3 regions of the Pseudomonas sp. LBUM1661 genome follow, and region 2 is predicted to be linked to each of the others. Evidence: predicted binding sites of a transcription regulator. Region 2 holds the regulator's gene; each other region holds the start of a gene.

Evidence for each region. The regulator FliA, encoded in region 2, starts transcription of late flagellar genes. The targets are predictions, from matches to a motif close to CTAAAGTTTNNNNNNNNNNNGCCGNTAA.
Region 1: a site for FliA is predicted at 1,875-1,902, ahead of ACA057_RS10900 (methyl-accepting chemotaxis protein). Genes of this name have one in related genera too.
Region 3: a site for FliA is predicted at 1,829-1,856, ahead of flgM (flagellar biosynthesis anti-sigma factor FlgM). Genes of this name have one in related genera too.

What each region holds. Positions count from the first base shown of each region.
Region 1 is NZ_CP166794.1:2,356,765-2,360,952, forward strand. It holds gene ACA057_RS10895 (ABC transporter permease) at 1-689, shown strand, start outside; gene ACA057_RS10900 (methyl-accepting chemotaxis protein) at 778-1,869, opposite strand; partial or broken gene ACA057_RS10905 (PAS domain-containing protein) at 2,074-2,343, opposite strand; gene ACA057_RS10910 (aliphatic sulfonate ABC transporter substrate-binding protein) at 2,442-3,416, opposite strand; gene ACA057_RS10915 (TOBE domain-containing protein) at 3,640-3,855, shown strand; gene ACA057_RS10920 (ABC transporter substrate-binding protein) at 3,996-4,188, shown strand, end outside.
Region 2 is NZ_CP166794.1:1,759,397-1,763,584, reverse strand. It holds gene ACA057_RS08020 (chemotaxis protein CheA) at 1-253, opposite strand, end outside; gene ACA057_RS08015 (protein phosphatase CheZ) at 268-1,056, opposite strand; gene ACA057_RS08010 (chemotaxis response regulator CheY) at 1,079-1,450, opposite strand; gene fliA (RNA polymerase sigma factor FliA) at 1,619-2,359, opposite strand; gene fleN (flagellar synthesis regulator FleN) at 2,356-3,186, opposite strand; gene flhF (flagellar biosynthesis GTPase FlhF) at 3,302-4,188, opposite strand, start outside.
Region 3 is NZ_CP166794.1:5,294,009-5,298,196, forward strand. It holds gene ACA057_RS24240 (chemotaxis protein CheV) at 1-852, opposite strand, end outside; gene flgA (flagellar basal body P-ring formation chaperone FlgA) at 935-1,696, shown strand; gene flgM (flagellar biosynthesis anti-sigma factor FlgM) at 1,894-2,220, shown strand; gene ACA057_RS24255 (flagella synthesis protein FlgN) at 2,272-2,739, shown strand; gene ACA057_RS24260 (flagellar brake protein) at 2,833-3,579, shown strand; gene ACA057_RS24265 (MFS transporter) at 3,645-4,188, opposite strand, start outside.

The DNA.
Region 1 (4,188 bases), 600 kb from region 2:
CCTCGCTGACGGACTTGCCGGTGTGGATACCGGTGATCGTCGGCCTGGGGGTCGGGCTGCTGGCGGGTGCAATCAACGGCAGCATCATCGCGATCACCGGGATCCCGCCGTTCATTGCCACCCTCGGCATGATGGTGTCGGCCCGTGGCCTGGCGCGTTACTACACCGAAGGTCAACCGGTGAGCATGCTTTCCGATTCGTACACGGCCATCGGTCACGGTGCGATGCCGGTGATCATCTTCCTGGTGGTGGCGGTGATCTTCCACATCGCGCTGCGCTACACCAAGTACGGCAAATACACCTACGCCATCGGTGGCAACATGCAGGCGGCGCGCACGTCGGGGATCAACGTCAAACGCCATTTGGTGATCGTCTACAGCATCGCCGGATTACTGGCCGGATTGGCCGGGGTGGTGGCTTCGGCTCGGGCCGCAACCGGGCAGGCAGGGATGGGTATGTCGTATGAACTGGACGCGATTGCCGCCGCGGTGATCGGCGGCACCAGCCTGGCGGGCGGAGTAGGGCGCATTACCGGCACGGTGATCGGCGCGCTGATCCTCGGGGTCATGGCCAGCGGCTTCACCTTCGTCGGGGTCGATGCCTACATCCAGGACATCATCAAGGGTCTGATCATTGTGGTGGCGGTGGTCATCGACCAATACCGCAACAAGCGCAAACTCAAGCGCTGATAGTGATCGTTAGCACGATCTGACACAGCCTGATCCGTGTAGCAGCCTTCGGCAGCTGCTACACGGATCGCGTGCGATGCGTGATCCGTTACCGGTTAAAACGTTCGACCAGTGAGTACTGGGTCTTGGCTGTCTGCGTCAGCTCCTTGCTCAACTCGGCCGAATGCCTGGCTTGTTCGGACGTCTGATCGGCCAGGGTCGCGATGGTGGTGATGTTGCGGCTGATTTCTTCAGCCACGGCCGTCTGCTCTTCAGTCGCGGCAGCAATCTGGGTGGTCATGTCCGTGATGTTCGCTACGGCTTCACTGATACCCACCAACGCCTTGTCTGCCTCAAGCACCCAGGCCACGCCCTCTTCGGCCTGACGATGCCCACTTTCCATGATCTTCACCGCGTTATTGGACGAGATCTGCAGCTTGGAAATCAGGCTGTGGATCTGGGTGGTGGACTGAGTGGTGCGCTGCGCCAATTGCCGCACTTCATCCGCCACCACCGCGAAACCTCGACCCATGTCGCCGGCGCGGGCGGCTTCGATGGCGGCGTTCAGCGCCAGCAAGTTGGTCTGGTCGGCGATGCCTTTGATGACGTCGACCACCGTGCCGATTTCGTTACTGTCTTTGGCGAGTTGCGCAACCGTCAGCCCGGTTTCCCCAACCACTGCCGAGAGGCGCTGGATGGCTTGCCGGGTATCGCGGGCCACATCGCGTCCACGTCCCGTCAGCACATTGGCTTCCTGGGTCGCGTCGGCGGTGCGCTGCACGTGACTGGCGACCTCTTGTGTCGTCGCCGCCATCTGATTGACAGCAGCCGACACTTGCTCGGTCTCGATTCGCTGGCGATCCAGCCCCTGCGAACTCTTGCTGGCGAGGACGTCGGATTGTCCGGCCAGACCAGTGAGTTGCTCAGCCGTGTCCTGTAGCCGCGTCAGGCAAGTCTTGAGACGCGATGCCTGGCTCACAAAGGCCGTTTCAAGGCGCGCTTGAGGGCCGCGTTCGTCGCTGTACATTTGTGCGATCAGTGAGTCGGAGGTCGACGGTTCTGCCGAGTCCAGCAGGTGCAGCGTCCCGCGTTTTTGCCAGCGCCCGGCAATCAGTCCGATCGGCACCGATACCCCGACCGTCACGGCGAACGCCACAGGCGTACTGAGAAAAACGCCACCTAACGTGCCCACGACGCCCATCGCCAAAAACGGCAGCCAGTCGAGAAACGCAGGCTGCCATTTATCGCTGCCGGGAACCGCTGACTTTCCAAGGCTTATACGGGTGTACAGCGCTTCGGCACGGCGGATCTGTTCGGCCGTCGGTTTGACCCTGACCGATTCATAACCGACCACCTGGCTGCCGTCGAAAACCGGAGTGACATAGGCGTTGACCCAGTAATGGTCGCCATTTTTTGAACGGTTCTTGACGATGCCCATCCACGGCTTGCCCTGCTTGAGGGCGCCCCACATGTGGGCAAATATGGCGGACGGTACGTCGGGGTGCCGAACGATGTTTTGCGGGGCGCCGATCAGGTCGCCCTTGTTGAAACCGCTTATTTCTACGAAGGCGTCATTACAGTAAGTAATGACCCCTCGTGCATCCGTTGTCGAGATGAGTTTTTGTTGAGGTCCGAGGGCAACCTCGCGCTGCGTAACCGGTTGGTTGTTTCTCATCTGTATTGCTCCTGTGCCCTAAGGTAGAGGCATCGGCAGCAATCAGGAAAAGGTGAACGCGTCTGTCTGAAAGAGCACGTCACAGGTCGGAAATGACCTCATGGCTTCCAGATATCGACGTCTTTGGCATCCACTGCCTTGGGCAACAATCCCGCAGCAAAAAACGCATCGGCGATTTTCTGTTGCTCACCCAACTGATCGCCTTTCACGGGCTGTACCTGGTAACTGCGATGAGTGTTGGCTGACTCGACCGTTGCCACATCCAGATTGCCCCACAACGGACTGAGCACTTGAGCCGCCTCGCGGGGATTATTTTTAACCCACTCACCGGTCTTGTGCAGTTGATCGTAAACAACCTTGAGCACTTCAGGGTGCGCCTTGGCGTAGCTCGTGCTGGTCAGGTAATAGCGTTTGTAACTGGCCAGGCCTGCGCCGTCAGCCAGGGTGCGCGTTGGCAGTTGACGTTGTGCGCTGGTGAGGAAGGGTTCCCAGGTGACCCAGGCGTCGACTTTGTTGTTCTCGAAGGCGGCTCGGCCATCGGCGGGCGACAGGTACGCGGGCTGGATGTCCGAGAATTCCAGGCCGGCTTTTTGCAGCGCAGCGATCAGCAAATAGTGGGCGCCAGCGGCCTTGGTCACCGCGACTTTCTTGCCTTTCAAATCCGACAATTGATGCAAGGGTGAATCCTGGCGCACGACGATTGCCTGGGCGGAAGGCGAGGGCGCTTCCTGGGCGAAGTACGTCAGTTTGGCCTGTGCGGCCTGGGCGAAAATCGGCACGGTATCGGCCACGTCAGCACTGATATCGACGTTGCCGACATTCAGCGCCTCCAGCAGCGGCAGGCCACTGGGGAATTCATGCCAGCTCACATCGATGTGCTGCTGCGCGAGCGCTTTATCGAGCGTGCCTTGTGTTTTCAGCACGGTGATGAGGGTCGATGACTTCTGGTAACCGATTCGCAGTGTTTCGTTGGCCTGAACCGGCAGTGCGAAAGCCAAGGCCAGTGCAACAACCCAACCGGCCAGGACCGGACGATGGACTTTCACTGCAGCGTTTTTGCTGGATTTTGACATGGCACGCTCGACAGTTGGCAGAGGAGAAGGGGCTATCTGCCATGAAGCATATGGTTCTAAAAAATAATTTATAAATAATATTTAGGTATTAGCTTAAGGGTTTTTCTTATTCGATTGAGGAATAAACAAATCATTATTTATTCCTTTTGTTGTTGGCTCAGGAGGTGCACTTTTAAGGCCTGCACCACGGTGCGAACTCAGCCATTAGAAAGGAAGCCTCATCATGACCATCAAAGCGATCAACGTCCGGAACCAGTTCAAAGGCGTCATCAAGGAAATCGTCGAAGGCGAAGTGGTCTCCGAAATCGACGTGCAAACCGCTTCCGGGATCGTCACTTCCGTGATCACCACCCGTTCAGTGCGCGATCTTGAATTGAAGATTGGCAGCGAGGTCATTGCCTTCGTCAAATCCACTGAGGTTTCGATTGCCAAGCTCTGACCTGAACGAACCGACGGCTTCGATCGAAGCCGTCTGGCATAACCCTATAATTATATGATTCTTTCATAATTGTTTGTATCTAATATAATCAAAACAGCTTTATGGCCTGGCCTCGACAAGGTAACCAAAGGGATATTTGAATGGCTGTTTTCGATCGATTGACCCGTCGTCACTTGCTGGGTCTGGCCAGCGTCGCCTTGGCGAGCCCACTGCTGATGGCGTTGCCGCGCCCGAGTTGGGCGACTGATGAACACGCTGGGCATGCTGTCGATACCGGCGCCGAGCCCACCGGCACGGGCGAATTCATTCGGCTGGACACACCGCGCGCGCTGA
Region 2 (4,188 bases):
CGACGCGTCGTTCACCCTTGCGCAGGATGTCGAACACGTTCTCGGCGATGTGACAGCACTCCACCAGCTCATGGAGCTGGAGGAAGCCGGCGCCCCCTTTTACAGTGTGAAAACCGCGAAAAATTGCATTGAGCAAGTCCGCATCATCCGGTCGGCTTTCAAGCTCGACCAGCTGTTCGGACAGTTGCTCTAGAATCTCGCCGGCCTCAACCAGGAAATCCTGAAGGATCTCTTCATCGGCGCCGAAGCTCATGTGTATGGGTGCTCCTAGAATCCAAGGCTGGAAAGCAAATCGTCTACATCGTCCTGACCGGACACAACGTCTTCTCTTTTATCGGCATGAATCTGCGGACCTTCACCCTGAGAGAGATGTTTTTGCGGATCTTTTTCTGCCAGCATCGCTTCACGGTCATGTTCGATGCCCGCAAAGCGGTCCACCTGACTGGCCATCAGCACGAGCTTGAGCAGGTTGCTTTCAACTTCGGTGACCAACTGCGTCACGCGCTTGATCACCTGACCGGTGAGGTCCTGGTAATCCTGGGCGAGCAGGATGTCGTTGAGGTTGCTCGACACCACACGATTGTCTTCGCTGCTGCGTGTCAGGAAACCGTCGACTCGCCGCGCCAGTTCACGGAACTCTTCAGCCCCGACTTCGCGACGCATGAACCGTCCCCAATCGGTGCTCAAGGCCTGGGCTTCATTGCTCAGGCTGTTGACCAGCGGCGTGGCGTTTTCCACCAGGTCCATGGTGCGGTTGGCCGCCGCCTCGGTCAGCTTGACCACATACCCCAGGCGCTCGGTGGCGTCGGTGATCTGTGACACTTCCTCGGCTTGCGGCATGTTCGGGTCAATCTGGAAATTGACGATCGCACTGTGCAGCTCGCGAGTGAGCTTGCCCACTTCCTGGTACAGGCCGCGGTCACGGGTCTGGTTGAGCTCATGGATCAGTTGCACAGCGTCGCCGAACTTGCCTTTTTCAAGGCTTTCGACCAGTTCGACGGCGTGTTTTTTCAGGGTCGACTCGAAGTCACCCTGTGAAGATTCGATATGCTCCATAGCTTCCCCGTGGCGCAGTTGCTCAACCGATGCGTTCGAAAATCTTCTCGATTTTTTCTTTCAACGCCTGGGCCGTGAAGGGTTTGACCACATAGCCGTTAACACCGGCCTGGGCCGCTTCGATGATCTGTTCGCGCTTGGCTTCAGCGGTGACCATCAGCACTGGCAAGTGCTTGAGCTTTTCATCGGCGCGCACGTGGCGCAGCAGATCGATACCGGTCATGCCAGGCATGTTCCAGTCCGTTACCAGAAAGTCGATGCTCCCGCTGTTGAGAACCGGGATGGCGGTAGTGCCATCGTCAGCCTCGACCGTGTTGGTGAACCCAAGGTCACGCAACAGGTTTTTTATGATCCGCCGCATCGTTGAGAAGTCATCAACGATGAGGATTTTCATGTTCTTGTCCAATTCGACCTCCAAGCAGTCTTAAACGCGCCCAGCACCTGGACGCGCCATTTCAATCAATCCGGCAAAGCACTCAATGACTGTCTGGAGCACAACAGATCGAGACCGGCGCAGTTTCAACACCACACCAGCCACGTTCGCAGTGTCCCCACACTGCCTTCAGCGCGCTCGCCACTCCCCCAAACGCCCCCGCAAACGGGCCGCGCACTGGCTGTGTAACTGGCTGACCCGAGATTCGCTGACCCCCAGGACTTCGCCGATTTCCTTGAGGTTCAACTCTTCGTCGTAGTACAGCGCCAACACCAGTCGCTCACGCTCCGGCAAATTGGCAATCGCGTCCGCCAGCGCCGCCTGGAAGCGTTCATCTTCCAGATCGCGTGACGGCTCCGTGTGTGCACTCGCGCCATCCTCGTGCAGCCCTTCGTGTTCGCCGTCCTGCAACAGATCGTCGAAACTGAATAACCGGCTGCCCAGGGTGTCGTTCAAAATCCCGTAATAATCGTCGAGACTCAATTGGAGTTCGGCCGCAACCTCGTGATCTTTAGCGTCACGACCGGTTTTAGCTTCAATCGAGCGAATGGCGTCGCTGACCATCCGGGTATTGCGGTGGACCGAACGTGGCGCCCAGTCCCCCTTGCGCACTTCATCGAGCATCGCGCCGCGGATCCGGATGCCCGCGTACGTCTCGAAACTCGCGCCTTTGCTGGCGTCGTATTTGGTCGACACTTCAAGCAGGCCGATCATCCCGGCCTGGATCAGGTCTTCGACCTGGACACTGGCCGGCAGACGCGCCAGCAAGTGGTAGGCAATGCGTTTAACCAGTGGCGCGTAACGCTCGATCAGCTCGTACTGCGCGTCACGTGCCGATTTCTTGTAGAGGTTGTAACCGCTGGCTGTCATAGCACCGGTCCTGCCGTTTGTTGCACGAGGCGCTCGACGAAAAACTCCAGGTGCCCACGCGGGTTGGCCGGCAGCGGCCAGGTATCGACCTTCTGCGCAATCGCCTTGAAGGCCAGCGAACACTTGGAACGCGGGAACGCTTCATACACGGCGCGCTGCTTCTGCACGGCCTTGCGCACGCTTTCGTCGTACGGCACCGCACCGACGTATTGCAAGGCAACGTCGAGGAAGCGATCCGTGACTTTGGTCAATTTGGCAAACAGGTTGCGACCTTCCTGCGGGCTCTGGGCCATGTTGGCCAGGACGCGGAAGCGGTTCATGCCGTAATCGCGGTTCAGCAGTTTGATCAGTGCGTAGGCGTCCGTGATCGACGTCGGTTCGTCACACACCACCAGCAAGACTTCTTGCGCGGCGCGAACGAAACTGACCACCGAATCACCAATGCCCGCCGCGGTGTCGATCACCAATACGTCGAGGTTGTCGCCGATATCGCTGAACGCCTGGATCAGGCCGGCGTGTTGAGCCGGGCTCAAATGAACCATGCTCTGGGTGCCGGACGCGGCCGGGACGATGCGAATGCCGCCTGGGCCTTGCAACAATACGTCGCGCAGCTCACAGCGGCCTTCGATCACGTCGGCCAGGGTACGTTTGGGTGTCAGTCCCAGCAGAACGTCGACGTTCGCCAGCCCCAGATCGGCGTCCAGCAGCATCACGCGCCGGCCGAGCTCAGCTAGAGCCAGGGACAAGTTCACTGACACGTTAGTTTTCCCGACGCCACCTTTGCCGCCGGTCACCGCGATCACCTGTACGGGATGCATGCTGCCCATGAATTTCTTTACCTTGTCTTACTTAGACGGAGGCCACATTACTGGCTGCGCGTTCACAAACGGAACAATGCATGGCAGACCATCGATGTAGGTACAAAAACTGTTCATTAATACCTCAGCCAACCTGCTTGGTCGGGCTGTGGTAAATATCAGCGAACATGTCAGCCATGGCTTCTTCGCTGGGTTCTTCTTGCATTTGCACGCTTACGGCGCGACTGACCAACTGATGACGACGCGGCAGATGCAAATCATCCGGAATCCGCGGGCCATCGGTCAGGTAGGCCACCGGCAATTCATGACTGATGGCCAGGCTCAACACCTCGCCCAGACTTGCCGTTTCATCCAGTTTAGTCAGGATGCAGCCAGCCAGCCCGCAGCGTTTGTAACTGTGATAAGCGGCGGTTAGAACCTGTTTCTGGCTGGTGGTTGCCAAAACCAGATAATTTTTCGATTTGATGCCACGACCGGCCAGACTTTCGAGCTGCATGCGCAGTGCCGGATCGCTGGCCTGGAGGCCGGCGGTATCGATCAGCACCACGCGTTTGCGCAGCAAGGGTTCCAGCGCCTGCACCAGGGACTGGCCCGGATCGACGTGGGTCACCGAGACGTTGAGGATGCGCCCCAGGGTCTTGAGTTGTTCCTGGGCACCGATGCGATAGCTGTCCATGCTCACCAGCGCGATGTTCTGCGCGCCGTACTTGAGCACGTAACGGGCCGCGAGCTTGGCCAGCGTGGTGGTCTTGCCCATGCCGGCGGGGCCGACCATGGCGATCACACCGCCCTCTTCCAGTGGCTCGACTTCCGGGGTGGCGATCATCCGCGCCAGGTGCGCCAGCAACATGCGCCAGGCCTGACGAGGTTCTTCAATATCGCTGATCAGTGCCAGCAGGTCCCGCGACAACGGGCCGGACAGGCCAATGCGTTGCAGGCGACGCCAGAGGTTGGCCTGGGCCGGACGGCTGCCTTGCAGCTGATTCCAGGCCAGCGAGCCCAGCTGCACTT
Region 3 (4,188 bases), 3.3 Mb from region 2:
GGCACCGACTTTCTTGACCATCGCCTGATTGAATACGCCCGACAACGAAGTATGCAGGATGATATGAAGCTTTTGCATGCGCGGGTCGGCGCGGATTTCGGCCGTGAGGGTGTACCCGTCCATTTCCGGCATCTCGATGTCGGAAATCATCATCAGGAACTCTTCTTCCGGCTTCTTGCCCTCATCGACCAGTTTGCGCAGGTACTCCAGCGCTTGCCGGCCGTCGTTCAACGCGACCACTTCGACCCCGACCGTCTGCAGGCAACGCGTGACCTGCTTGCGCGCCACCGACGAATCGTCGACCGTCAGCACGCGCAAGGACAGCGCCTTGTGCTGGGTTTCGACGTCCACCACGCCGGCGGAAATCGCTTCCGGCGTCGGCGCCACTTCCGCCAGCACTTTTTCGACGTCGATGATTTCGACTAGCTGATTGTCGACCCGAGTCACAGCCGTCAGGTAATGATCGCGCCCCGTGCCCTTGGGTGGCGGATGGATCTCCTCCCAGTTCATGTTGACGATGCGCTCCACCGAGCGGACCAGGAAACCCTGGGTCTTGGTGTTGTACTCCGTGATGATCACGAAGGGATTGTTCTTGTCCTTCAAGGCGCCGGAGCCGGTCGCCATCGCCAGATCAAGAATCGGAATGGTCGCCCCCCGGATATTCGCCACACCGCACACGACAGGACTGGATTTTGGCATCAGCGTGAGTTTGGGGCATTGCAGCACTTCCCGAACCTTGAACACGTTGATCCCGTAAAGCTGCTGACCGTCGAGACGGAACAACAACAGCTCAAGGCGATTCTGCCCAACCAGTTGCGTGCGCTGGTTTACCGCATCCATTACACCAGCCATGCACAGACTCCTACACCAACGCTTAAGTGTGTTGCGACGCGCATTCATCACTAAACGGCACGGCGCTTGCTTTTTAACTCTTATGAACACAGAACCGACATTTTTCCGACGCCTGACATCAAACTTCCGCAAATTGCTTTGCGCGCTGTCGGCTGTTTGCCTGTTCAACGCTGGCAGCCCTGCCCTTGCTGACGCGGTTACCTTGCCTGACATGCTTATCGGCGTCACACAGGGCTTTCTTGAATTCACCGTAGAGGACTATCTGGCCACCAGTCAAACGGAAGGCCGCTACGAGATCGAGGTCAAGCAGCTCGATCCACGGCTGCGCATGCCCATGTGCGACAAGGAATTGACAGCGACCCTGGAGAGTCCGGCCAAGCCGCTGGGCAGGGTGACCGTCAAGGTTCGCTGCGAGGGCGCATCGCCCTGGACGGTCTTCGTGCCCGCTCAAGTCCGCCTGTTTCGCGACATCGTGACGACCACCCGGCCCCTGCGGCGCACCGGCATTATCGAGCCCGAAGACGTGACCCTGCGGGAGCGCGACATCAGTTTGATCAGCCAGGGCTACCTGACCGCTGTCGATCAGGCGATCGGGCAGAAACTGACCCGACCAATGGTCGCCGATCAGGTGGTCACCCTGGTGCACATGGAACAGGCCGAAGTGATCAGCAAGGGTGACCAGGTGGTGATCACCGCGCGCAGTGGTACGCTCAGCGTACGCATGCCGGGTGAAGCGCTGTCCAATGGCGGCCTGCGCGAACAGATCCGGGTGAAAAACCTCAACTCGCAGCGGGTCATCAAGGCGCAAGTCATCGCGCCCGGCAAAGTGGAAGTGGCCATGTAGCGACCTTCGATCGCGGCTCCCATGCTCATGAGCCCCGCGCTCATGAAGAGATGGCGCACCGCCCGACTGTTGCCTAAACTGTGCCCCAGGCAGGGCAAGCGCTGGCGCGCGCAAGCTCATTGATAAATGGGCCTAAAGTTTTCCCGGGTATGGCCGAAAACATGGCAAGCGTCCAAATACCCAGAGGTTTTTTTATCATGGTCATCGATTTCAACCGTTTGAACAGTTCCTCTTCACTGACGGGCAGTACACGTACCAGCGTTGCCAAGGAAACCGCCGAAGCCGGCAAATCCGCGCCGCTGAATACCCCGGCCGAACAGGCCAGCACCGTCACAAGCGGGGAATCGGTACATCTCAGCAATGAGGCTCAACAGTTGCAGAAGGTCACTGACTCGCTGCGCGATCAGCCTGCCGTCGACAAAGCCCGCGTGGCCGAGTTGAAAGCAGCGATTGCCGATGGCAGCTATAAAGTCGACAGCAACCGCGTAGCCAGCAAACTGCTCAACTTCGAAGCCCAGCGCTAGGCCACCACGGTCTGCGCCAGGCTTTTGGACGCTTAAAACCCAAGGCCAGCCATGCACGACACTAATTTGCTGCAACTGATCACCGACGACTTTGCTCCAGCCCAACACTTGCTGCAGTTACTGCAAACCGAGTCCCTCGCCTTGCATGGTCGCGACATGCAACTGCTCGAAGACATTCTGGCGCAGAAGCAGGCACTGATCATCTTGCTCGAACAGCATGGCCGCAAACGCAGTGAAATCCTCGCCAGCCTCAACTTGCCGACCACGCGCAAGGGCCTTGAGCAACTGGCCGAGCAGTCGAGCATCGGTGACCAATTGCTCGCACAAAGCGATGTACTGACCGACCTCCTGGCCCAATGCCAGGCCGCCAACGTCAACAATGGCCAGTCGATCATCATGCAACAGGCCGCCACGGCCACTCAGCTGAAAATCCTCACCGGCGGTGAACCGCCAGCCCTCTACAATGCCAGCGGATCATTCTCCACCCTTGTGAAGCCGCGCCCACTCAGTCAGGCTTGAGCCGGCAACATGCGCACGCCCTATCAAGACGCGAAACATGCTGGCAAAATGCTGGCTAGCCGCAGTCAAATTTTGTCTGGAGATTGATGAACCGTGTCCAATGCCTTAAACGCGGACGATGCTCCGCAGCCACCCAAGGTGCTCAGCACGCCCCTGGAGATCTCCGGCAATCTTCGCCAGCTGCAAGAAAGCCATGACCCGCTGATCATTACGTTCCACGAGCGCAGCCAGCGCTTCCAGAGCTATCTGGTGGACATCGATCGTGAAAGCAAGACGATCGCCCTGGACGAAATGATTCCACGCGACGGTGAACGCTTCCTGCTGGCCGGCGAACCGTTCAAGGTCGAAGGCTTTCACGACGGCGTGCGCATTGCCTGGGAAAGCAACGGCCCGCTGAGCATCGACGAGTCCGGTGGCAGCCGCTGCTACCGTGGCCCATTGCCCGCCGAGGTGGTTTACCATCAGCGGCGCAATGCGTTCCGTGCAGCGTTGAAACTGGCGCAACTGGTCAGCGTCGACCTGGACGGTGAAAAGCTCAAGGCACCGATCAGCGGCAAGCTGCTGGACATCTCCGCCACCGGCTGCAAGCTGCGCTTCGAAGGCGACATCACCGACAGCCTGCAACTCGGCCAGGTCTACGACCGCTTCGCCGCCGCCCTGCCCTTTGGCAAAATGACCGCGCCGGTCGAACTGCGCTACCTGCACTTCGAAGAAAAGATCTCCACCACGTTCGCCGGCATCCGCTTTCACAACATGAGCGGCCTGGTGCAGCGGCAAGTCGAGCGGTTCGTCTATCAGCTTCAGCGCGAAGCGCGACGCTTTGACAAAGACGACCTGTAATACGTCGCCGCAATAAAAAACGGGCAGTCCCTTGCGGTGACTGCCCGTTTTTTTATGCCTGGGATTTAAGGCCTGGCCTCGGTAAAACTTTGCTCGCGACCGGTGTCGGGATCGTCCGGAGGCAGATCGCTTTCGGCCACCGTTTCGGTTTCGGGTTCCGGGTCCGGTTCAGGATTGACCGGGTTCTGCATCTGTTCCTGCACCACCTGCTCATCGACACGCGGGTCGAGACACGCCACCAGCGGCGAACTCGACATGCTGTCAGGCATAGCCACGTGGTGCAGCGGAGCATCGTCGACCTGATGCAGGTTGGTGACGGCTTTCGGGCGAATCCGCCACACCAGCACCAGCGCGAAGAAACTGAAGAAGGCATACAGCATTTGGCTGCCGAACAGCTTCATCAGCACCCCGGCCACCAACGGCCCGATGCTCGCGCCCACGCCGTAGGTCACCAGCAACATCGCCGTCAGGGACACCCGCCGATCACCCTCGACGTGGTCATTGGAGAACGCCACTGCCAGCGGATACAGGCAGAACATCACCAGCGAACAGAAGAACCCGGCAACAAACAAAACCTCCAGCGGTACTTGTTGCATGATTGCCAGCGGC